4 regions of the Lysinibacillus sp. JK80 genome follow, and region 1 is predicted to be linked to each of the others. Evidence: riboswitches for the same ligand, from Rfam matches in the RefSeq annotation. Region 1 holds a riboswitch; each other region holds the start of a gene.
What was found. A riboswitch is a leader RNA that binds a small molecule or an ion and turns the genes downstream of it on or off. The one in region 1 is predicted to bind thiamine pyrophosphate.
Positions count from the first base shown of each region.

Region 2: it holds a riboswitch for thiamine pyrophosphate, as region 1 does, so the genes downstream of both, thiT (energy-coupled thiamine transporter ThiT) here and HXV90_RS03720 (ABC transporter substrate-binding protein) in region 1, are expected to answer to the same signal.
Region 3: it holds a riboswitch for thiamine pyrophosphate, as region 1 does, so the genes downstream of both, thiM (hydroxyethylthiazole kinase) here and HXV90_RS03720 (ABC transporter substrate-binding protein) in region 1, are expected to answer to the same signal.
Region 4: it holds a riboswitch for thiamine pyrophosphate, as region 1 does, so the genes downstream of both, thiW (energy coupling factor transporter S component ThiW) here and HXV90_RS03720 (ABC transporter substrate-binding protein) in region 1, are expected to answer to the same signal.

Region 1 covers NZ_CP058997.1:710,620-716,396, forward strand. The annotation lists gene parC (DNA topoisomerase IV subunit A) at 1-1,733, shown strand, start outside; TPP riboswitch at 1,842-1,952, shown strand; gene HXV90_RS03720 (ABC transporter substrate-binding protein) at 2,106-3,101, shown strand; gene HXV90_RS03725 (thiamine-binding protein) at 3,103-3,393, shown strand; gene HXV90_RS03730 (ABC transporter permease) at 3,393-4,166, shown strand; gene HXV90_RS03735 (ABC transporter ATP-binding protein) at 4,141-4,890, shown strand; gene HXV90_RS03740 (TatD family hydrolase) at 4,880-5,629, shown strand; gene HXV90_RS03745 (hypothetical protein) at 5,656-5,777, opposite strand, start outside.
Region 2 covers NZ_CP058997.1:3,946,475-3,952,251, forward strand. The annotation lists gene HXV90_RS19855 (polyphosphate kinase 2 family protein) at 72-896, opposite strand; gene HXV90_RS19860 (hypothetical protein) at 1,096-1,809, shown strand; gene map (type I methionyl aminopeptidase) at 1,839-2,594, opposite strand; gene thiT (energy-coupled thiamine transporter ThiT) at 2,757-3,317, opposite strand; TPP riboswitch at 3,451-3,558, opposite strand; gene HXV90_RS19875 (magnetosome magnetite crystal formation protein family) at 3,684-4,007, shown strand; gene HXV90_RS19880 (hypothetical protein) at 4,063-4,185, shown strand; gene HXV90_RS19885 (AAA family ATPase) at 4,223-5,777, opposite strand, start outside.
Region 3 covers NZ_CP058997.1:3,353,494-3,359,270, reverse strand. The annotation lists gene thiI (tRNA uracil 4-sulfurtransferase ThiI) at 1-3, shown strand, start outside; gene HXV90_RS16865 (alpha/beta-type small acid-soluble spore protein) at 149-367, shown strand; gene thiE (thiamine phosphate synthase) at 438-1,082, opposite strand; gene thiD (bifunctional hydroxymethylpyrimidine kinase/phosphomethylpyrimidine kinase) at 1,072-1,896, opposite strand; gene thiM (hydroxyethylthiazole kinase) at 1,884-2,651, opposite strand; TPP riboswitch at 2,735-2,832, opposite strand; gene mbcS (acyl-CoA synthetase MbcS) at 3,023-4,606, shown strand; gene sppA (signal peptide peptidase SppA) at 4,793-5,777, shown strand, end outside.
Region 4 covers NZ_CP058997.1:2,213,954-2,219,730, reverse strand. The annotation lists gene HXV90_RS11550 (VWA domain-containing protein) at 1-2,180, shown strand, start outside; gene thiW (energy coupling factor transporter S component ThiW) at 2,368-2,868, opposite strand; TPP riboswitch at 2,963-3,070, opposite strand; gene HXV90_RS11540 (MFS transporter) at 3,137-4,333, opposite strand; gene HXV90_RS11535 (ABC transporter substrate-binding protein) at 4,825-5,777, opposite strand, start outside.

The DNA of each region.
Region 1 (5,777 bases):
GTGGTAAAATCATCGTCCGTGCACAAGCAGTTGTTGAACCAATTAAGGGTGGTAAAGAGCAAATTGTTATCACTGAGTTACCATATGATGTAAATAAAGCGAATCTTGTGAAAAAAATTGATGAGCAACGTGTAGATAAACGACTAGAAGGCATTGCAGAAATTCGTGATGAATCAGACCGTACAGGCTTACGTGTCGTAATTGAGCTGAAAAAGGATGTACCAGGACAAGGAATTTTACAGTACTTGTTTAAAACAACTGATTTACAGGTAGCTTATAATTTTAATATGATTGCCATTCATAACCGTCGTCCAACGATGATGACATTGCCATTATTGCTAGATGCGTATATTGCCCATCAAAAAGAAGTGGTAACAAACCGTTCCATTTATGATTTACAAAAGGCAAAGGATCGTTCTCATATTGTAGATGGATTAATTAAAGCTCTTTCCATTTTAGATGAAGTCATTGCGACGATCCGTTCTTCTAATGATAAGAAGGATGCGAAGCTTAATTTACAAGCAAAGTTTGATTTTACAGAGGTACAAGCAGAGGCCATTGTAAGCCTGCAATTATATCGTTTAACGAATACGGATATTACAGAGCTACGTCAGGAACAGGACGAGTTAAATAAGCTAATTGCGAAGCTAGAGGGGATTCTACAAAGTGAAGCAAAGCTAGTGCGTGTTATTAAACAAGAGTTACTAGATATTAAGAAACGCTTTACAGAACCTCGTCGCTCGAAGATTGAGCAAGAAATTGAAGAAATCAAAATTACATTGGATGTCCTTGTGCCAAGTGAAGAGGTTGTCGTAACAGTAACGAAGGATGGTTATATTAAACGTACATCCACACGTTCTCATGCCGCTTCAAACGGGCAAGATTTTGCCATGAAGGATTCAGATTATTTATTGTATGAAGCAAATTTAAATACTCAGCACCATCTACTGCTTTTCACAAATCGAGGCAATTATATTTATCAGCCTGTTCATGAGCTGCCTGATATACGCTGGAAGGATCTCGGCCAGCATATTTCAAGTATTGTACCAACAGGGGAAGATGAATCGATTATTGCGGTTTATGGTTTCGAAACATTTGACCAGCCAAATACGTATGTCTTCACAGCCACAAAAGATGGCCAAATTAAGCGCTCACCACTCGCAGACTATGCGGTAACGCGTTATTCAAAGCCAATTAAAACGATGAATGTCAAGGCTGGTGATGCGATGATCTATGCATCATTTGTGACTGATGACGTGGAGCTGATGCTCACAACAGATACAGCCTATGCGATTCGTTTCCCAATGGAGGAACTACCTGTGACAGGTGTGAAAACAGGTGGTGTGAAAGGGATCACACTAAAAGATGGAGAAGCCTTAGTTGGCGTCAATGTATTACAGCCAGATGTTACCCACTATGTAGTGATTGTGACACAGCGTGGGGCCGTGAAGAAAATGAATGTCGCTGAAGTTGAAGTAGCAAGTCGTGCAAAACGTGGACTAAAAGTATTAACAGAGTTAAAAGCAAACCCTCACCGAATTGTGGCAGTTGTTCAAGCAACAGACGAGGAGCAGGTTGTGATTGAAACTGAAAAAGGTGTTCAAGAGATGATTGACGTACAAGCATTGTCTCGTGCGGATCGCCATTCCAATGGTTCATTTAAAGTGGATATTGCAACAGATGGAGCAATTTCTCATGTTGTAACAGCCAAAAAAGAACAGAAACCAAGCTAATAGCATGCCCAGCCTCTTAGGAGCGCTGGGCTTTAAGCTCTATTCAAAAATAGCACCTTGTCATTTAAGTGAAACTATGGGTATAATAATCATCGAAAAGTTCATAGCGAAAGAATGTAGGGGGGCTAGTAATTGCTAGCTGAGATTGTGTCCGGTAGACGCTGACCCTTTGAACCTGATTTGGCTCGTACCAGCGTAGGGAACATCTATTCAAAAAGCAAAGTTTTGAAGATTGATTGCAATACGTCTGGGAGGAATCCTAGGCGTTTTTTTATGTTTTCAAGCAACAGCTTGCCAACATTGTATACGCTTTCTTCTGGTGACAACATTCATTCATGAACACTTTCATATTACAAACTGGGAGGCTTTCGCATGAAAAAATGGTTTTTTATTTTATTGGCAGCACTATTGACATTAGTAGGCTGTAGTGACAAGGATGACAAGCAGGCTGCAGACAAGCTGAAAAAGGTGTCTGTGGTACTGGATTGGACGCCGAATACAAATCATACAGGACTATATGTTGCCAAAAAACTCGGTTATTTTGAGGAACAGGGTTTAGATGTTGATATTATTATGCCTGGTGAGGCGGGCGCAGATCAGCTTGTTGCTTCTGGAAAGGCGGATTTTGGCGTGAGCTATCAGGAAGGCATAACACAGGCACGAGTACAGGATGTGCCGCTGGTCTCCATCGCAGCAATTATACAGCATAATACATCTGGCTTTGCTTCTATTGCTTCGAAGGGCATTACATCGCCAAAGGATTTTGAAGGTAAAACCTATGGTGGTTGGGGCGCGCCATTAGAGCAAGCCGTTTTACAATCACTCATGCAAAAAGAAAAGGCAGATATTAATAAGCTAGATATCGTCAATGCAGGCGATTTAGATTTCTTCACAATGATGGAAAAAGATATTGATTTTGCTTGGATTTATTATGCATGGACAGGAATTGAAGCTGAGCTGCGTGGGGAAAAGATCAATATGCTATATCTTACAGATTATAGTGATCAATTAGATTATTATACGCCAGTTTTAGCTACAAATGAAAAAATGATACAGGACAATCCTGATGTTGTTAAAGCCTTTGTGGCAGCTGCATCGAAGGGCTATGAATACGCAATTGAAAACCCAAGTGAAGCGGCTGATATTTTAATCGAAGCAGCTCCTGATTTAGATAAAGCGTTGGTGCAAAAAAGTCAGGAATGGCTGGCCGATAAATACCAGGACGATGCCAAGCAATGGGGAGAGCAAAAGCTTTCGGTGTGGGAAAATTACGCGAAATGGATGTCTAGCAATCAAGTATTAGAGGGCGAATTTGATGCGAAAAAAGCCTTTACTAATGATTTCTTACCTAAAAAGGAGGCCAAATAAGATGGCAAATTCATTAATCAGTGTACAAATCATTCCGAAGACAGAGAAATATGAAGATGTTATACCATATGTCGATGCAGCAATTGCGGTGATCGATGCTTCTGGGGTGAAATATGAGGTACATCCATTGGAAACAACGATGGAGGGTGAGCTTTCAACATTGCTCCAAATCATTGAAAAAATGAATGAGAAGATGATTGAACTTGGTGCCATTAATGTCATTACACAAGTGAAAATTTTATATCAGCCAACGGGTATTACGATGGAGACATTAACGGGGAAATATCAGTAATGAAACGTGCATTACAGAAGGGAAGGACGATAATTTTTATCGCCTTCCTCTTGTTCATATGGGAACTAATCGTGCGGTTTGCTGAAGTTCCTCATTGGTTATTACCCGCACCAAGTAGTATTTTGTCGGAGGCCATTCAGTCGTATCAAACCTTTCTACCACATGCATTCGCTACAGTACAATTAGCTCTACTAGGTTTGGCCATTGGCATCGCTTGTGGGCTAACGGTGGCAGTAGTGTTGCATCGATTTACATTTATTCGAGAACTGTTTTATCCAATTCTTATTATGTCCCAGAATGTTCCTATTCTAGTCTTGGCACCGCTCCTTATTATTTGGTTTGGATTTGGGTTATTACCGAAGCTTATCATTATCTGTCTTGTGTGCTTTTTCCCGATTGTCATTGCAACGATGGATGGATTTAGACAAACAGCTCCAGAATTAAAGCATTATTTTGCCATGGTTGGTGCTACAAAGGCACAAACCTTTTGGAAGCTGGAATGGCCTTATGCCTATCCTGCTATTTTCTCAGGCATTAAAATTGCGGCTACATATAGTGTGATGGGGGCTGTGATTGCGGAGTGGCTTGGTGCAAAAAAGGGTATTGGTGTTTACATGACCCTAGCCCAGTCCTCCTTCCGTACAGATCGCGTATTTGTGGCAATTTTTGCGATTGTTCTCTTGAGCTTACTATTGTTTAGTGGTATTCGTTTAATTGAAAAATTCATGGTGAAGGGAAGAGGCTATCATGCTCAGCATTCAAAACATCGCTAAATCCTTCGATGCGCTCAAAGTCCTTGATCAACTTTCTTTTGATGTCAAGGATGGCGAGTTTGTGGCCATCGTTGGTCCTTCAGGCAGTGGTAAAAGCACACTTTTTCAATTAATTGGTGGTGTTTCGCCAATTGATCAAGGAGCCATTTTATTAAATGGAGAGGATATCCAACGAAAAAAAGGAACGATTGGCTATATGCCACAGCAGCCATGTCTATTACCCTGGCGTACAATAATAGAAAATGTCACGCTTGTAGAGGAATTACAACATAAATCAAATGTTGAACGTGCCAAGGAATGGTTAGAAAAGGTTGGTCTTGCCTCTTTTATCCATGCCTATCCGAACGAACTGTCTGGAGGCATGCAGCAGCGTGTGTCCTTTATTCGAGCAATGGTCAGTGATAAGCCGATTTTATGCTTAGACGAACCATTTTCTGCGTTGGATGAATTTACTCGACTGGAAATGCAAGCATGGCTTTTATCTATCTGGGAGGAGTACCGCAAATCCATTCTATTTGTTACACATAGTATTGAGGAAGCTCTCTTTTTAGCAGATCGCATACTTGTTTTAACCAAACGTCCAGCTACCGTTAAAAAGGAAATCATCGTGCCGTTTGAAAGACCTCGGAAAGAGGAAATTCGACATTCTGCAGCATTCACAGCGTTAAAGCAACAATTATTTATGTATTTACAGGAGGAAAAGGGTGATATGTATGTTGATTGATGCGCATATTCATTTGGATCAGTACACCGATGAGGAAATTCCTTCCTTATTAGAAGAAGTGAAAGCTGTAATCGCGGTTAGTATGCAACTTTCCTCTTGTGAAAGAACGTTGCGTTTATCGAATAGCTATCAGCAAGTAAAGGCTGCTTTTGGCTTTCATCCTGAACAGCCTTTACTAAGTCCAAATGATGAGACAGCTTTATTTGATTGGATTCGTTCGCATCAGAATGATATGGTTGCTATTGGTGAGGTGGGTCTACCTTATTATTTAAAACAAGAGCAAGCGATTGATGAACGTCCCTATGTGGCTCTATTAGAGCGTTTTGTTGTATTGGCGAAGGAACTGGACAAGCCAATTGTGTTACACGCAGTATATGAGGACGCCCATATTGTGTGTGATTTGCTGGAAAAGCATCAGCTTCACGAAGCCCATTTTCATTGGTTTAAAGGGGATGAAGCTATTGTGAAGCGCATGATAGAGCGTGGTTATTTTATTTCCATTACGCCAGATTGCTTGTACGAAGAGGAAATTCAACAGCTAATTCATGCTTATCCCATTGAACTAATGATGGTAGAAACGGATGGTCCTTGGCCGTTTGAGGGACCGTTTACGAAGAAGCGTACATCTCCATGGATGATGCACTCAACGATTGAGGTGATTGCCTCCATCAAAAGGCTATCAACACAGGAAGTGGCCAAAATTATTACGCAAAACACGAAAACATTTTATCGGCTTTAATAAGAAAAAGCAGTATAGGGTACGAGTTATTCGTCCTTATACTGCTTTTTATATTTCGTATAATCATGCTCTAATTTTTCGTTTTTTGTTTTCGTTAGACGTTCATGTGTACTAAAAGAGATAGATTGTCTATTTTTTTCAACATCTT
Region 2 (5,777 bases), 1.4 Mb from region 1:
ATTGTATGTAAAAAAACAGGCTGCTACAACCAAAACATCTTATGTCTTATTGTCATAGCAGCACAAATCAATTATTTAGTTTTTTGTTCTTTCTTTTTCTCGTTTACTATTTCTAAGCTGGAGGAATCAGCTTCCTCTAGTTGAGTATTGTCTAACACATTTGTTAAATGAAGACCACGTCTTTGAGCCTCTCGTTCAATGTGTGCAATAGTTTCCTGTAGCACCTGAACACGTGCATACTTTTTGTCATCTCCAGCGACTAAGACCCATGGTGCATCTTTTTTATCTGTCTTTTCAAACATCGCATTTGCTGCTTCAATATACTGAGGTGTTTTATCTCGATTGCGCCAATCCTCGGCTGTTAACTTCCAAGATTTATAAGGGTTTTGTTCACGTTCTTTAAAGCGTTTTAATTGCTCCTCATCTGAAACATGAAGCCAGAACTTAATAATTATGTAATCTCCAGCAGTTAAAATCTTCTCGAAATTATTAATTTCTTCATAAGCACGAGACCATTCATCCTTTGTTGCGAATCCTTCGATGCGTTCTACTAGTACGCGGCCATACCACGAGCGATCAAAAATAGCGATTTGCCCATGTTGAGGCAATTTTCTCCAAAATCGTTGTAAATAATTGTAGCGTAATTCATGAGCTTGAGGAGCAGAAATAGGATGTACAACATAACCGCGGGGATCGACACGTTCGATTAATCGTTTAATAGCGCCACCTTTACCAGCTGCATCCATTCCTTCAAATACCAAAATCAAGCCAATCTTGTTTTTTAATAAAAATTGTTGTGCGTTCAACATTTCATATTGGAGTACTTTTAATTTCTTTTTATACATCTTTTTGTCTAGTTCAACAGTTAGATCTAGATTTTTCAAATTTTGTGTCATGAAACTTCACTCCTTTTATTTGGCTATTCTTATTGTACTAAAGAAATATATGGATGCCTATCAGACATGGTAAATTGTAGGTATTAATAGTAAAACAACACGATACATTGTTGGAAATTTCCGTTATAATAAAAAAAGTGACAGTACTATACTTATTTGTCTTTTCCCTATACAATCTAACACGAAGGGAGAGGAAAACATGCCTCGGTTTATCTTGATGACAATCTCTTATCTTGTCTCAATCATCCTAACCTTTTCATCCTTTTTCGTGAACATCAACGGTCAATCTTCGCTAGAAATCGCTAATCGTTTTTCTGTTGTATTTGCACCAGTTAGTGTAAGTCATGTAATTTGGATTATCATTTATTTTTTACTCGGTTATTGGTTAGTTATGAACATGAAAAAGACAACTTTGAAACAGTCTGCGCTTTTTAGTTGCATAAATATATTACAAGCATTGACGATATATGTCTGGCACCATGAGTTATTTATTGTTTCTCTTGGCATTACATTACTCTTAGTCTTGTATTTGTTTATGTTGTATAATACGTACCCTCTTCAGGACAAATCCTTGTTTGGTCGTATTCCTTTCTCTATTTATTTAGCATGGATGACATTTATTTTTATCACAAATACAAGCTTTACGTTAACGGCTTATGGTTGGAACGGCTTTGGTCTTAGTACGCCTCTTTGGGCAGTGATTTTACTTACTTTAGGAGGAGCCATTGCGCTACATATCCGTTTCCATCACTTTGATGTTATGTATCCAAGTGTTTTTATTTGGGCTTATATTGGAATCGCCATACATAATGGTTTTGATGAGCTACTTGTCACTACAGCCGCTTTATTTTTATGCGGTGTTCTCTTTGTTGGCATTTTATTTATTAAAAAAAATCCTGCCTACCAAAAATAAATTGGTTAGCAGGATTTTTTCATTACATCCTATTCTTCGTCTAATGACGTTAAGATAATTGGTTTATCTTTTGTTACAATGACTGAATGTTCGATTTGAGCTACAAGTGATTTATCAGGCGTCACGAATGTCCAGCCATCACCTGCTTCGACGATATGCTCTGCCTTTGCTGAGATAAATGGCTCAACCGCAAGGACCATACCTTCTTTCATAATAGTAGAATCCCATGCATCGTAATAATTTAAAATATGATTTGGTTCATCATGTAAAGATTGACCTAAGCCATGACCTGTTAAATTCATAATAACAGTTAACCCATTAACATTTGCCTCGCGCTCAACAGCTTTGCCAATTTGATTTAATTTAGATCCAGCCTTTACCTTTGTCATTGCTCGATCAAAGGCACTTTTAGCAACACGGCAAAGTTTTTCTTTGTCCTCATAGCCATCACCCACAACAAATGAAATACCTGTGTCAGCAAAATAGCCATTTAAAGAGCCTGAAACATCAATATTTACGATATCTCCCTCTTGAATAACACGCTTTCCTGGAATACCATGTGCTACTTCTTCATTGACGCTAATACATGTATACCCTGGAAAATCATATTCTCCCTTTGGTCCTGAAATAGCGCCAGCCTCTGCAAACATGCGACCAGCAATTTCATCAAGCTCAAGTGTTGTAACACCTGGTTTTGTGGCAGCTTTCATTGCTTCGCGAATTTCAGCACAAATGCGTCCTATTTTTTTAAAAGCTTCAATCTCTTCTTGCGTTTTTACAATCATGTATAACGTCCCTTTCATCTAATATCTATTCTTTAATATAACATAACTTTTTATGCGTATAACGATAAACGCTTTAAATATTGTATGCTTTCCTACTTTGCAAAGTGCTAAAAGAGTTATTCACGACAAAAAAGTCCCTCCACTCATGTGAAGGGACTAGCATTAAGCTTTTCTTTGCATTAATTGGGGAGCGGCTGTGAATAAAAGAACACCAACGATAGCCGTTAAAATGGTTGCTGGTAGCATATATGTACCATTGTAGATGATGGAATAGATCCATGCATTTTGGTCACCCGCATATTCGGCAAAAAATACAGCACCAGCAATTGTATGTGCTGTGTATCGTAAGAAGCCTGCAAAAACGGTACCTATGATTATATAAAGTGCCATTTTTGTTTTGTTCATATGTTTAGCAGCGTCTAACACTGGTCCACGTACAACCGCCGCTAATCCTACAACAGTAAAAGCAACGCCATAATCTAGTAATCCTTGTAGCCAGTGCACGATATAAGAACCAAACATTGTTTGCATAACACCCACAAGTAGTCCCGTAGTAAGACCAGCTACTAAGCCCCAGCGAAATGCTATTAACATAATCGGTACCATAACAAGACTAACTGAGCCGCCTTGTGCCCATACTTTAAAGGAAACCTGATCCAGTACGAGACCTATCGCTGCAAAAATCGCAATCTCCACTAGCATTAATAGTCTTTTTTTGTCCATACATATTCTCTCCTTTGTTCCGATGTAGGATACAAGAGCAGGAATAGAAAAGCGCTGATATGTCTCTTTCTGACACCTTTTTCCTTTAAGGACGAAAAAAAGATGTCAGGACAGAGCCTCACATCGTACAAGTGTCGGTTTCTATCCACATCCCTACGCAAGCGTTAACTTACAGGTTCGAAGAGTCAAGGCATTACGTGCCCAGTCTCAGCTGACATCATCAGCTCCCCTTGTGGTCGTTACATCTGAATTTATTTGAACACTCTCATTGTACGCAAAGGATTGAAGGATTACAACCTTCCATACATCATTTTTTTGAAACTTTGCTGTTTTTCATGCGTAAATATTTAAAAAGGAGGTACAACTATGGAGAATCAAAAAATTTTAGCTGCCTTTAGTTATCTTAGTATTTTCTTCGCCCCTTTTATCGTTCCATTAATTGTATATTTCGTGACAAAAGACAGTGATGTAAAAAGCCATTCGATTCGTGCACTTGTCTCTCATTTAATACCCTTTGTTTTTGGCATTCTATTCTTTGTTGTCTTTGTTTTTTCTACATTTAGTTTAGATCCAACCTCCAGTAACAAGACAGTGATGATTATTTGGTTTGCTTCATTCGCCATCTATGCTCTCGTCTCACTCGGTATTGTGATTTGGAATATAATTCAGGCTGTTCGTGTTATCCGTTAATGTTTTATTTTTAAGTGAAACAGGTAGTAGTAATTGTAAAAGGAGCTGTTTTGGGATGAAAGTATCAAACGTTGTAAAAACTGCCGTTAAGTTAGCACCTATTGTTATTCCTATCGTAAAAAAAGTAATGGCTGCAAAAAAGGGCACAACGCCTACAACCACAACTCGAAAAAAATAAAACGAAGGCGTATTCCTTTTAGAAATACGCCTTCGTTTTATTTCACTTCAAAATGGGTTTGACTATGGCCATTTAATGTTTTTTCCACATGTAAAACTGCTGGCATCGCAGATTTCAATTCAGGTACATGCGAAATAACGCCAATCATACGACCAGAATCCTGCAAATCAATTAATGTATCGATTGCTTTATTTAGTGATTCCTCATCAAGCGAGCCAAAGCCCTCATCAATAAACATCGTTTCAATATGAATATTACCTTGGTAGCTTTGAATCACATCTGCCATCCCCAATGCAAGGCTCAACGAAGCATTAAACTTTTCGCCACCTGATAAAGTTTTGACATCTCGTAATTGATCTGTATAAGCATCATAAACATCAAGACCAAGGCCACTTTGCTTCGCATGCTTTTCTAATCTATCTGAACGTCTAAGCTCAAATTGACCGTTTGATAAATGATACAGACGTATATTTGCGGCTTCTGTAATTTGATCTAAGTAGTTAATTTGTATATAACGCTCAAAGGATAGCTTTTTCGAATTTTGTCCATTTAATAATCCATAGAGCTCCTTTACTCTTCCTGCTTCTTGTTCAAGTAAATGAAGCTCTTTCGCTATTTCTTCCACCCTTTCACTAAAGCCTTGGCATGCTTGTATAAAGCCATTCATCTGTTGCAAACGTTTAAATGCTTCCTCATAGGAAATTCGCTGCTGTTCTACTCTTGCTTCCATCGCCTCTAAATCTTGCTTCTCTTTTCCTTGAAGGTATGTAGCCCCTTCGGTAATCTGAATTTGCAACGTGTGTACTTGTAAAGCATAGTCGCTACATGCTTTTCGAAGTGCATCCAATTGTATGGTACTCCGTTTAGCAGTTGCATAAGCCTCATAGCTTTCGAAACCTATTTCTTGCATATCTGCTGAAAATTGCTGAAGCTTTTCATTCATTTTAAGCTGTAATTCCTCAAAGGACTGTTTGGCAATTTCTACAGTTAGTGTTGCATTGCTAGCTGCTTCCTTTGCTGCATGCAAATTTTCTTGACTCACTTGCCAACTTTTTTGAAGCTCTTCTTTCTGTTTACTAACTTCATTAAGTTGTTGCTTTAATTGCTGTAAAGTTGGTAAATTAGGGGGCATCTGCTTAAGTTGTTCGTCTACAACCGCTTGTAATTTTGTCCATTCTTTTATCTGCTCTGCTAAATATTGCTCTAGCTTCATATGCTTATTTCGTAGCTGCTCTATTCGGTCATGCTGATGCTTTATTTTTAATCGCACATCAGCTAATTGATGTTGAATAATTTTTAATGCAGCAATCTCTTGTTCCACTTCATGTAAAGTAGCGGTGATCTGTGGTTGGTCTTCTTGTTTAATATGTTGAGCCTCGAGTTGTCGCCATGTATCTTGAAGAAGTTGCTGCGCTGATGCTAAAAATGCCTCTTTCTCCAAATACTTACGCTCGTCTGATGATGCCTTCGCTCTTAATGCTTCCACTTGAGCAAGCTCAATAACTTCCAGTTGCTCATTGTGTGCTTTCTGATGTGTCATACTACCACAAACAGGACAGGGTTCTCCTTCCTTCAGTTGTTCTGCTAAAATA
Region 3 (5,777 bases), 2.0 Mb from region 1:
TAAGGATTCAAAAGCCGTCTCAAAGCCCATTTTGAGACGGCTTTTTTGTATGGATATTGTTATTCCAATAGAGGTACAATTTACCTCTAAATTTTTTGTATTAAAAATCTAATATCGCACATTCTATATTCACAAGGAGGTGAGAAACATGGCTTCAAACAACAACCGTAGTTCAAACCAGCTTGCAGTACCTGGTGTACAACAAGCACTAGATCAAATGAAATACGAAATTGCACAAGAATTTGGTGTTCAATTAGGAGCTGAAGCTTCAGCTCGTGCCAACGGTTCCGTTGGTGGTGAAATCACTAAACGTCTTGTACAAATGGCAGAATCTCAATTAAAAGGTATGCCAAACAACAACCAATAAATGCTGATTAAGCATTTATAAACTTAAAACCAGTGACCGTAAAAGGCACTGGTTTTAGTTTGTTTATTGATCATTTATTTATACGAGATAGGGATCTAAATGTAGCTACTGTATGATCAACATCTTTGCTTTGACAAATAGCTGAAATAACAGCAACACCATCAACCCCCGTTTGAAATACAGAATGAGCATTTGTGAAATTAATTCCACCGATTGCTACAATTGGTAATTCAGGATGTAATGAATGAGCCTCCTGTAAAAAAGATGTACCACATGGTGGTTGTGCATCACTTTTAGAGGATGTTGGAAAGATTGGACCGATACCAACATAATCAGCTTGATGGTTAATAGCTATTTGCAATTCTTCCCCGCAATGGACAGATACACCAAGAATCATGTTCCCGATTCTTTTACGTGCTACACTTACAGGTAAATCATCTTGTCCGATATGAACACCATCAGCTCCTAGTCGTATCGCTAGATCAACATCGTCATTAATAATAAAGGGCACTTTATAATGATGACATAATTTTTGACATTGGCGTGCAAATTGTTCATAGGCAAGTCCAGTTAACGCGTGAGGACCTTTTTCACGAAATTGAAACATTGTAATGCCTGCTTGCAAGGCTTTTTCTAGGATATAGATGGGTTGTTCTTGAGAAGGAACATTGCTCGTACCCATAATAAAATAAAGCTCCAAATCCTCACGTTTCATGAATAATCACCTCACAGCCTTCCTTATACTGTTGATAAGCAAAATGATTAGTGGGTCCATGACCATTTCCAATCGATAAATCATACATAATAGCTAATTGGATAAATTTTTTAGCTTCTATAATGGCATTTTCCAGAGCAAATCCTTGTCCAAGAAAAGCAGTAAGTGCTGCGGAAAATGTACATCCAGTACCATGCGTATTTTTTGTTTGGATTCGTGGAGACTGCAAAGAAAAAGAACGTCCATTTTTGCAAAATACATAATCAATGGCATAAAGTGGATCTGCTAAATGACCACCTTTAATGATGACACATTGTACACCTAGCTGTAACAAGCTTTGAGCTACTTCTTTCATATCTTCAAAATGATGAATAGATCTCCCAGTAAGTGTCTCTGCCTCGGGTATATTGGGCGTAACAACCGTAGCAAGTGGTAATAAAGTTGAGCGTAAGGCATCGATAGCTTCTTGCTGTAATAGGCTTTCCCCACCTTTTGCAATCATCACCGGATCAACAATCAGTGGAATGTTTAGCTCCCTGATCTTGTGTGCAATTGCTTTGATAATTTCTGAGGAATAAAGCATTCCTGTTTTAATCGCAGCGATTGGAAAATCTTCTACTAAGGCCTCGAATTGTTTTTTTATAAAGGAAACGTCAATAGGGTAAACACCTGTTACACCCAAAGTATTTTGAGCAGTTAGAGCAGTAATAACAGAAGTACCAAACACTTCTAATTCCTGAAATGTTTTTAAATCAGCCTGTATACCCGCGCCACCACCACTATCTGAGCCAGCGATTGTTGTTACAATATGCATGAAGCTGCACCATCCTTTGATAAGCGATGTATAGCATTGAGTAAGGCTATTTGAAAATCACCAATGTCTGCAGTAAATGCGGATGCCAGTACACCTGCTTTTTTATAGTAAGTAAGTGTTTCTGTTAATTGTTGGTAAGGATTATGGCTTACACTATAGGCTGCGCTACAAATTGCGCTAAGTAAACAACCTGTACCCGTTACTTCCGTCATTTGTGGATGACCACCAGCGATCCATTGGCTATGCTTGCCATCAGTTATAAAATCGCGTTCTCCTGTGACAATAACAATGCATTGATAGCGTTGAGCCAATGATGTGGCTTCTAATTCCATAGCGATAGTGCCATGACCACTATCGACACCCTTTTGTTGCCAATTTACACCAACTATTGCTGCTAGCTCGCCGAGATTACAGCGAATCACGGCAAAGTGTATGTTTTCAAGTAAGTATCTTACGGTTTCCTTACGATAAGTTGTGGCTCCAACTCCGACAGGATCTAAAATAACAGGAATACCAAGTTTATTGGCTTTTTCACCTGCTAATAACATGGCACTTTTTGTGCGATCATTAAGTGTTCCAATATTAATTAATAATGCTTGAGCAATGGCCACCATCTCCTCTACCTCTTGGTAGTCATCGGCCATTACTGGTGAAGCACCTATCGCTAATAAACCATTTGCTTGAAAATTTGCCACTACATAATTGGTTATACAATGGATAAGTGGTTGCTGTTGACGAATTGTTTGAAAAATCATTGTAGTCCTCCTTTAGGGATGGACGTAAGCATGCAAAAAAGGCTCTTTTTGTGTAAAAATGCACGAAAAGAGCCTTTCATCTGAAAACGATGTTTATTGCTCCCTACGTCAGTATTAACTAACAGGTTCAAAGGGTCAGGTTTTACCTTCTCAACTCTTACGAGTCCCCCTGCAATCTTGCTTTTAGTTGACCAAAATGTACCATACTTTTCATTTGTATTCAATAGCAAGTTTTCCTATAGATAAAATGTGACCGATGCCATATAGGAGGGTATGATAGTTGTCATGACTTTACCGAAATTAAGCACAAACCATTGAAAATGCTGAAAAAAGAGTTTTATAATGTGTCATAACAAAAGGGGGCAATTGCCATGAAAAGACAAGATTTAGTTGCACCAGAATGGTATAACATAGTAGAGGAAATTGAAAAATATGCTCAGGATGCAGCCAAAAATGCTTTAATCATTTATGAAGAAAACCAAGACATCCAATGTATTACATATGCACATTTATTGGAAAAAGCAAATCAAGCAGCACATGTATTCACCAAGCAAGGTTTAAAGAAAGGTGATGTCATTTTAGTAATGGTACCACGTTCGGTTGAAGCATATATTGTGTATATTGCTGCATTGAAAGCGGGTTTAACTATTATTCCAAGTTCTGAGATGTTAAGAACAAAGGATATTGAGTATCGAATTCATCATGCAAATGCTAAAGCAGTTATTGCATTTGAACCCTATATTGAACAGTTCGATAAAGTGGGGAATTTACAAGACATACTGCAATTTGTCATAGGGAATGCACATGAACCTTGGCAGAACATACTTGAAAAAATGAATAATCAACCTACAACCTACATAAATCCTATCCCAACAAAAAGCACAGACAATGCATTTTTAGCCTATACAAGCGGAACAACAGGAAATCCAAAAGCAGCAGTGCATACGCATAGTTGGGGCTATGCTCATTTACGAACAACAGCACCACATTGGTTGGGTGTACAAGAAAATGATATTGTTTGGGCGACTGCAGCACCAGGGTGGCAAAAATGGATTTGGAGTCCATTTCTAGCTACTTTAGGCAGTGGTGCTACTGCATTTGTCTACAAAGGTAAATTTGAAGCAGCTTCTTATTTAGCATTGCTTGAGAGATTCAAAATCAATGTACTATGCTGTACACCAACTGAATATCGTTTTATGGCAGCGCTTGAAAATTTACATGAATATGATTTAAGTGCAATTCGCCAAGCTGTATCAGCTGGTGAGCCATTAAATAGTGAGGTTATAAGAGTATTCTTGGAAACATTCAAATTACAAGTGCGAGATGGCTATGGACAAACGGAAAATACATTATTGGTAGGCACAATGGTAGGGATGGAAGCGAGAGTTGGCTCTATGGGAAAACCTACTCCTGGCAACACTGTTGAAATTATTAATGATTTGGGCAAACCTGTTACAATCGGAGAAGTTGGTGATATTGCTGTTCATCGCGAAACGCCAGCACTCTTTAAAAAATATTTAAATGATCCTGAACGTACAAATTTACAGTTTCGTGGGGATTGGTATATTACAGGAGATCGTGCCTATAAAGATGAAGATGGCTACTTTTGGTTTGACGGACGAGGAGACGATGTTATTATATCCTCAGGCTATACAATTGGCCCTTTTGAAGTAGAGGATGCTTTAATGAAACATCCAACTGTAAAAGAGGCTGCTGTTATAGCGAGCCCTGATAAAGTAAGAGGAAATATTGTCAAAGCATTTATTGTTCTGCGCAATGGTGAAAAAGGTGATGGAGCGCTTATTCAAACACTCCAAAGTCATGTTAAATCATTGACCGCTCCTTATAAATATCCACGTACTATTGAATTTGTAGAGGAACTACCAAAAACATCTTCTGGGAAAATTAGACGTGTCGAATTACGGCAACAAGAAATCAAACACCTCCAATTATAATCATTTCCTAGGAAATAATGTCGAAAATCAAAGTTCATCAAAGGTATGGACTTTGATTTTTTTATTTTTTTTAGGTAAGGTAATATGAGGAAATACATAGCTTAAAGCTTTTTGTGTTTAATTATTGCAAAAAAATGAAACAAATTGGCAAGTCATACGTATTACGTGTTGAGGAGGCGGAAAGACATGAATGTAAAAAGGTGGGTTGCTTTAGTAGTGGCTGGTGTTCTTTTACTATTTTCGTTAGGAATTAATACCATTTTTGCGCTATTTAAAGCAGATTTCCTAGGTAATTTTGATAGCTTGATGGCAGGTAATAGCTTAGATGTATATGAAAATGTCATTGAAGGGGAGAATTTTGATAAGCGAATTGCTTATTTAAAGGTAGATGGAACGATTCAAGATATCGGCTCAAGTACATTGTGGCAACCAGTTGCCTATGATCATCAATTTTTCTTAGAACAATTGGATAATATTTTATATGATGAGTCCATACAGGGTGTTGTTTTAAGCGTTAATTCACCAGGTGGTGGTGTAAAGGAATCTGCAGATATCTATAAAAAGCTACTAAAAATAAAAGAAGAACGACAAATTCCAATTTATGTATCAATGGATTCTATGGCAGCTTCAGGTGGTTATTATATTTCTGCACCAGCAGATAAAATATTTGCCCATCGTGATACAATAACAGGCTCTATTGGTGTCATCATGCAATCAATTAACTATCAAGAGCTGGCTGAAAAAGTAGGAGTCAAATTTGAAACGTTTAAATCGGGAGAGCATAAAGATATGCTAAGTCCAATGCGTGAAGTGACAGCAGAGGAACGTGCAATGATGCAAGATATGATTAATGAAACGTACGAAGAATTTGTAGATATTGTAGAACAGGGACGTAATATGTCTGAAGCAGAAGTGAAGAAGGTTGCAGATGGTCGTATTCTTGGCGGTACAAAAGCACTTGAAGCAGGGTTAATTGATGAAATTGGTGATGAAGAAGCGGCCATTGCAGCTCTTCGTGAGGATTATGGACTTGAAGATGCGGCTTTATTTGAGTATTCATACGATATGGGTGGCTGGCAATCATACGTAGGTATGAAAATTGGCTCCATGTTCGGTCCCTCCGCCGAAGAAAAAATGCTAATGAAAATCATGACGGACTATAGCGCTCCGA
Region 4 (5,777 bases), 1.5 Mb from region 1:
AACAAAGTCTACAGCTTGCTTCAGGGATTATAGATCCTAAAAAAGCAACTCGTCTTGTGCTATTAACAGATGGTAATGAGACAAAGGGCGATGCTTTAGAATTTGCTACGAAGTTGAAAGGCTCTAATATTAGTGTGGATATTAAGCCTTTTAGTCAACCAGTTGTCAATGATGTATCACTAAAAAGCTTTGTATCCCCTCAAGTGGCTTATGTTGGAGAGCAACAACAATTAGTGACAGACATACATGCAACATCAGCAGGCCAAGGTGAGCTGTTATTATATGAAAATGATGAGCTTATTCATCGAGAGGCAGTTGAGCTGACAGAAGGCACGAATGTGTTTACCTATAAACATGCAGCAACAGCTGAAGGACTTGTAAAATATGAAGCCGTTGTTCAAGTTGGTCAGGATGCCATTTTTGAAAACAATAAGTTAACTAGTGTCACAATGGTTCAAAGTGAACCACATTTATTAATCGTTAATGGTTATGAAACAGCTTCACCCATCGCAGCAGCACTTGGTAGTCAATCCATTGCTTATGATGTTGTAGCACCTAAAAGTTTACCAAATGAACTATCCAGCTATTTGCAATATAATGCTATCATTTTCGACAATGTACCAGGTCATTTAGTGGGTGAAGCAAAAATGAGTGTTATTGAGCAAGCAGTCAAAAACTTTGGAGTTGGTTTTACAATGGTGGGTGGAGAAAATAGTTTTGGTCTAGGCGGCTATTTTAAAACACCGATTGAAACCTTATTGCCAGTGGAAATGGAAATTAAGGGCAAAGAGCAATTACCTTCCTTAGGATTAGTGATTGTACTTGACCGTTCTGGCAGTATGCAAGGCTCGAAGCTTGAGCTTGCTAAGGAAGCAGCGGCACGTTCTGTTGAGATGTTGCGAGACGAGGATACATTAGGATTCATCGCCTTTGATGATCGTCCTTGGGAGATTATAGAGACAGGGCCTCTTAACAGTAAAGAAGAGGCTGTGGATACTATTTTATCAGTAACACCTGGTGGGGGAACAGAAATCTATAGTTCATTAGCTAAAGCCTACGAGAACCTTGCTGATTTAAAGCTCCAACGTAAGCATATTATCCTCTTAACAGATGGGCAGTCACAGGCAGGGAACTATGAGGATTTAATTGGTGAAGGGAAAGAAGAGGGTATAACCTTATCGACAGTAGCGATTGGACAAGATGCCGATGCGAACTTATTAGAAGCGCTTAGTGACATGGGCAGTGGACGTTTCTATGATGTGATAGATGAGCAAACCATTCCTTCTATTTTATCTCGAGAAACAGCTATGATTTCCCGCACCTATATTGAGGACAATCCATTCTATCCGGCAATTTATAATGCAGCAGGATGGAACTCACTGTTTGCTAATGGTGTCCCACAAATGAATGCATATATTGTGACAACGGCAAAACAGGGGGCTACTGTTGTAGCAAAAAGTGAGAAAGAAGATCCTGTGTTAGCGCAGTGGCAATATGGTCTTGGTAAAACATTTGCCTTTACATCTGATTCAACGGGTAAATGGACAGGAGATTGGGCAAGATGGCAGAATTGGGGAGCATTTTGGCAAACACTTATTTCTCAAATGCTACCAAGCTACAATGATGTAGCCTATGATGTAAGATTGGAAGCAGATGGTTCCTTTATGATTACAGACCCTACAAATGAAGCCGCATTTTTAGATATTGTAGCGGTAAATGAAGCAGGGGAGGAGCTAGAAACACAACTTGAAACCATTTCCGCATCTCAAGTTCGAGCTGTAGTACAAGCTGAACCTGGATTAATTTTCTTCCGTATAGCAGATGAAAAGCAGGCCATTTATCAGGCAGGGCTAAGTGTTCCTTATAGTGCTGAATACGAACTACTCCCTGTAAATAACCAACTGATAGAAGAGTTAACTCAACGAACAGGAGGCACTGTTTTAAAGGAACCACAAGATGTCTTCCGTGACTTTACGACAAAAGGAGCAGATCGGCAAAATATTGCCACATGGCTACTCTTAGCAAGTATGCTTCTTTTCTTTATTGATATTACCATAAGACGTTTTGGTTGGAATTTCCTAACGAATGCGAAGAAAAAAGAGCCGCTGGTTGAGGAAAAAACTATACCAGAAGACACGAATGTAGCACAGTTGTTAAAAGGCATGAAAAAACGATCTTAAATATAGAGGAAGCAGTGCAAACTCGAATAGTTTTGCACTGCTTTTTATATTCCTTGAAATAGAGAGTTATCCCCTTTGTAAAGAGGGTAAGAATTATCTAAAAAGTAGGCTCTTTGCTCATAAAGAGAAAAAAAGCGATCCAAATTGGACTACCCCAGCTCAATGAATGCTCATAATTCAATCTCTCTCAATAAAGAGAAGAATTAAACCTCTTTACTAGCTCTGTTTTACGCAAGCTACTCGCAACCATTACACCTAAAATAGCACCGATCGTACTTGATGTTAAAAAGGCTGGTAGGAAGAAGAATGCTGCTACAGATGTTCCCATGAATAATTTTGCAAAAGGGACTGCAATAAGTGAAGCCAGAATGCCCGTTCCGATAACTTCTCCGATACCAGCTAACCACATTTTATTGCTATATTTATAGGCAAGGGCAGCACAGAACGCACCGATGATACTACCAGGGATAGCTAGTAGAGAGCCTGTTCCAGTAAGGATACGAATGATGGCAGTGACAAAGGCAACTATAACTGTTGGTACGGGTCCAAGTATAATGGCTCCTATCACATTAATAGCATGCTGAACTGGGTAAGCACGTGCGATTCCTGTTGGGATGGATACGAAAGTAGAGCCTGCAACAGCAACGGCTACTAATAAAGCCATGACTGTTAATTTACGAATTGACATAAAGTTCACTCCTTTTGGTAAAGTTCGTGAGGAAAAATAAAAAGGCCACCCCCTTTAAACAATAGGAAGCGGCCTTACGTGTATATAGTGACAACAGCAAGTAGCGCCACTTCCCTCCGCTAGTGTGAACTAGATCAGGTTCAAAGGGTCCGTATATTACCATATACGTCTCAGCCTTTTAAAGACTCCCCTAGTGGTTAAAATCATTCAATTTTGTGAATCAACAATAATGTAACATACTGCTAAAAATAGTCAATGATTTTTCAGACTATTTTGTATCGGGATGCATTAAATGAGGTGCTTTTTTCACTGTCCAGATGAGCGCAAGGAAGAAACAGGCTAATAATATGATAGAACCGAAAATATATGGGCTATTCATATTCCAGTCAAATAATAAACCTGCCAAAGCGGGTCCAATCATATTTCCGAGGCTCATATAGGCATTATTCAAGCCCGCAGCAAATCCCTGCTCTTTCTCTGCAAGCTTTGAGATGAGTGTATTAACAGCTGGACGAATTAATGTCGTTGCTGTAGAGAAAATTGTTGCTACAACTAAAATAAGGGCAAAGCCAGAAACAAATAATATTAAGAAAATAGCAACGGATGCAATAAATAAATTTACTAGTACTACTTTCATTTCACCATAACGATTGAACAGTGGTGTAATAATAAACATTTGTACTACTACTCCAAAAGCACCACCAACAACTAATATAATCGCTATATCTACAGGTGTGTAATTAAACTTTTCTGTCACAAATAATGACAATGTCGTTTGGAAATTTGCAATTCCAAACGAGAACACCAGCATAATTATGAGCATAACAAAATAAGGCATATGTATGGAACGAGCCATTTGCTTCGCCAGATTGTCTTGCTTTTGTTTCTGTTGAGCAGTGTTTGGTTTGGTAGAAGGTAATAAAAAGTAAGATAAAATAGATGCTACAATGGCTGCAGCTCCAGCTGTGAAAAATGGGAAATGTAAGCTTACCTTTGCTAAAAAGCCACCAATACCAGGTCCAATCATAAAGCCAAGAGACATAGCGGCACCCAACATCCCCATACCTTTCCCACGTTCTTCATAGGTTGTGACGTCAGCGACAAAAGCCATAATAGGAGGTGCAACAAATGCGGAACCTAGACCACCTAAAAATCGTGCTAAAAAGAGCATCCATACATCTGTAGCAAGGCCAAATCCGATTTGTGCAAGACCTGTTACGATAAGACCGAAAATAATTAAATTTTTTCGTCCGTACTGATCTGAAAGATTCCCAGCAATAGGAGAAAATACGAATTGAGCTAAGGCGAACGTTGCGATTAGCATACCTAGAACTTGTCCTGCTGCACCAAATATTTTTAAATACTCTGGCATGACAGGAATAATAATGCCAATACTCCCCATTGCGATAAACATATTAAACATTAAAATATACAAAGCCGCCTTATTGGACTTCTGCTGGGTCATCGAATGAACCCCCTTTTTGTAATCAAATATAGTACAGTCTATCATAAAGAATTATTGCTTGGCTAATAGTTAAGATTATAGTACTGGTTCTATATTTAGAATGGTTTTCCACAAAAGTTTTTATCCACGCACCTATGCATGATGAAATAATACATTTTAGTCATAAAAGTTGAGGGAAAAGAAGCTATGGGAGGATAAATTAGTAAAGCAACAACAATTGAGGGACTTCTCTTATAAAGGGAGAATTAAAAATTTGGAGAGTCTGTCTGTAATGGTATAAAGCATGGCTATAAATTGTAGCGATGTTGAGCGTTAGAAGTTATGGACTATCAAAAATACACTAATGTGAGAATCTATTAAAATTTAGATAAAATATTTTATAAATATAATAATGCAAATAGTCGATTGAAAATGTTCTTAGTTTAATAACAGTTAGATAAGCAGAGAAAAAAACTAGCGAATTGGTGTGAAAACCAATTAGCTAGTTTAACTTATCTGATACTCATTTTAAATTCTAAAAATAATTCGTTGTATTTCCCTAAATAATCAGGTCCTAAATTTTTGTAGACCTCTAATGTATCGCGTTGTTCTTCAGAAGGATAGTAGCGTTCGTCAGAAACAACTTCTTCGTCCATTAAGTCCATAGCGGCAATATTAGGAGTAGAATAGCCTACAAAATCAGCATTTTGAGCACCTGATTCAGCACTTAGCATGAAGTTAATAAAGGCGTGGGCACCATCAATATTTTTTGATGTTTTTGGGATGACCATATTATCAAACCATAAGTTTGAGCCTTCCTCAGGTACAGCAAAGTCTAACTCTTCATTTTCATACATCATATCAGCTGCTTGGCCAGACCATGTAAGGGCAACAGTTGCCTCATTATTGATCATTAACGGTGTGATTTCATCTCCAATGATCGCTTTAACGTTTGGTGCAAGTGTAATTAATTTGTCAGTAGCTTCACGAAGTTCCTGATCATCTAGTGAATTCAGAGAATAGCCAAGACTGTTTAAGCCCATCCCAATGACTTCACGCGCACCATCTACTAAAAAGACTTTTCGCTTTAAAGAAGGGTCCCATAAATCGTCCCAAGAGGAGAAGTCTAAGTCTCCAACAAGGCTCGGATTGTAGACAATACCTACTGTTCCCCAAAAATAAGGGACAGAATATTTATTGTTAGCATCGAATGGTAAATCTAAAAAGTAAGGATCAATATTTTTTAAATTAGGGATTTTCGTTTTATCTAAAGGAATTAATAATTTTTCTTCCTTCATCTTCTCAATCATATATTCAGAAGGGACAGCAATATCGTAAGCTGTTCCGCCTTGCTGAATCTTTGTCATCATAGCTTCATTGGAATCGAATGTTTCATAGATGACATGAATGCCTGTTTCTTTTTCAAATTCTTTTAACAAATCAGGATCAATATATTCTCCCCAGT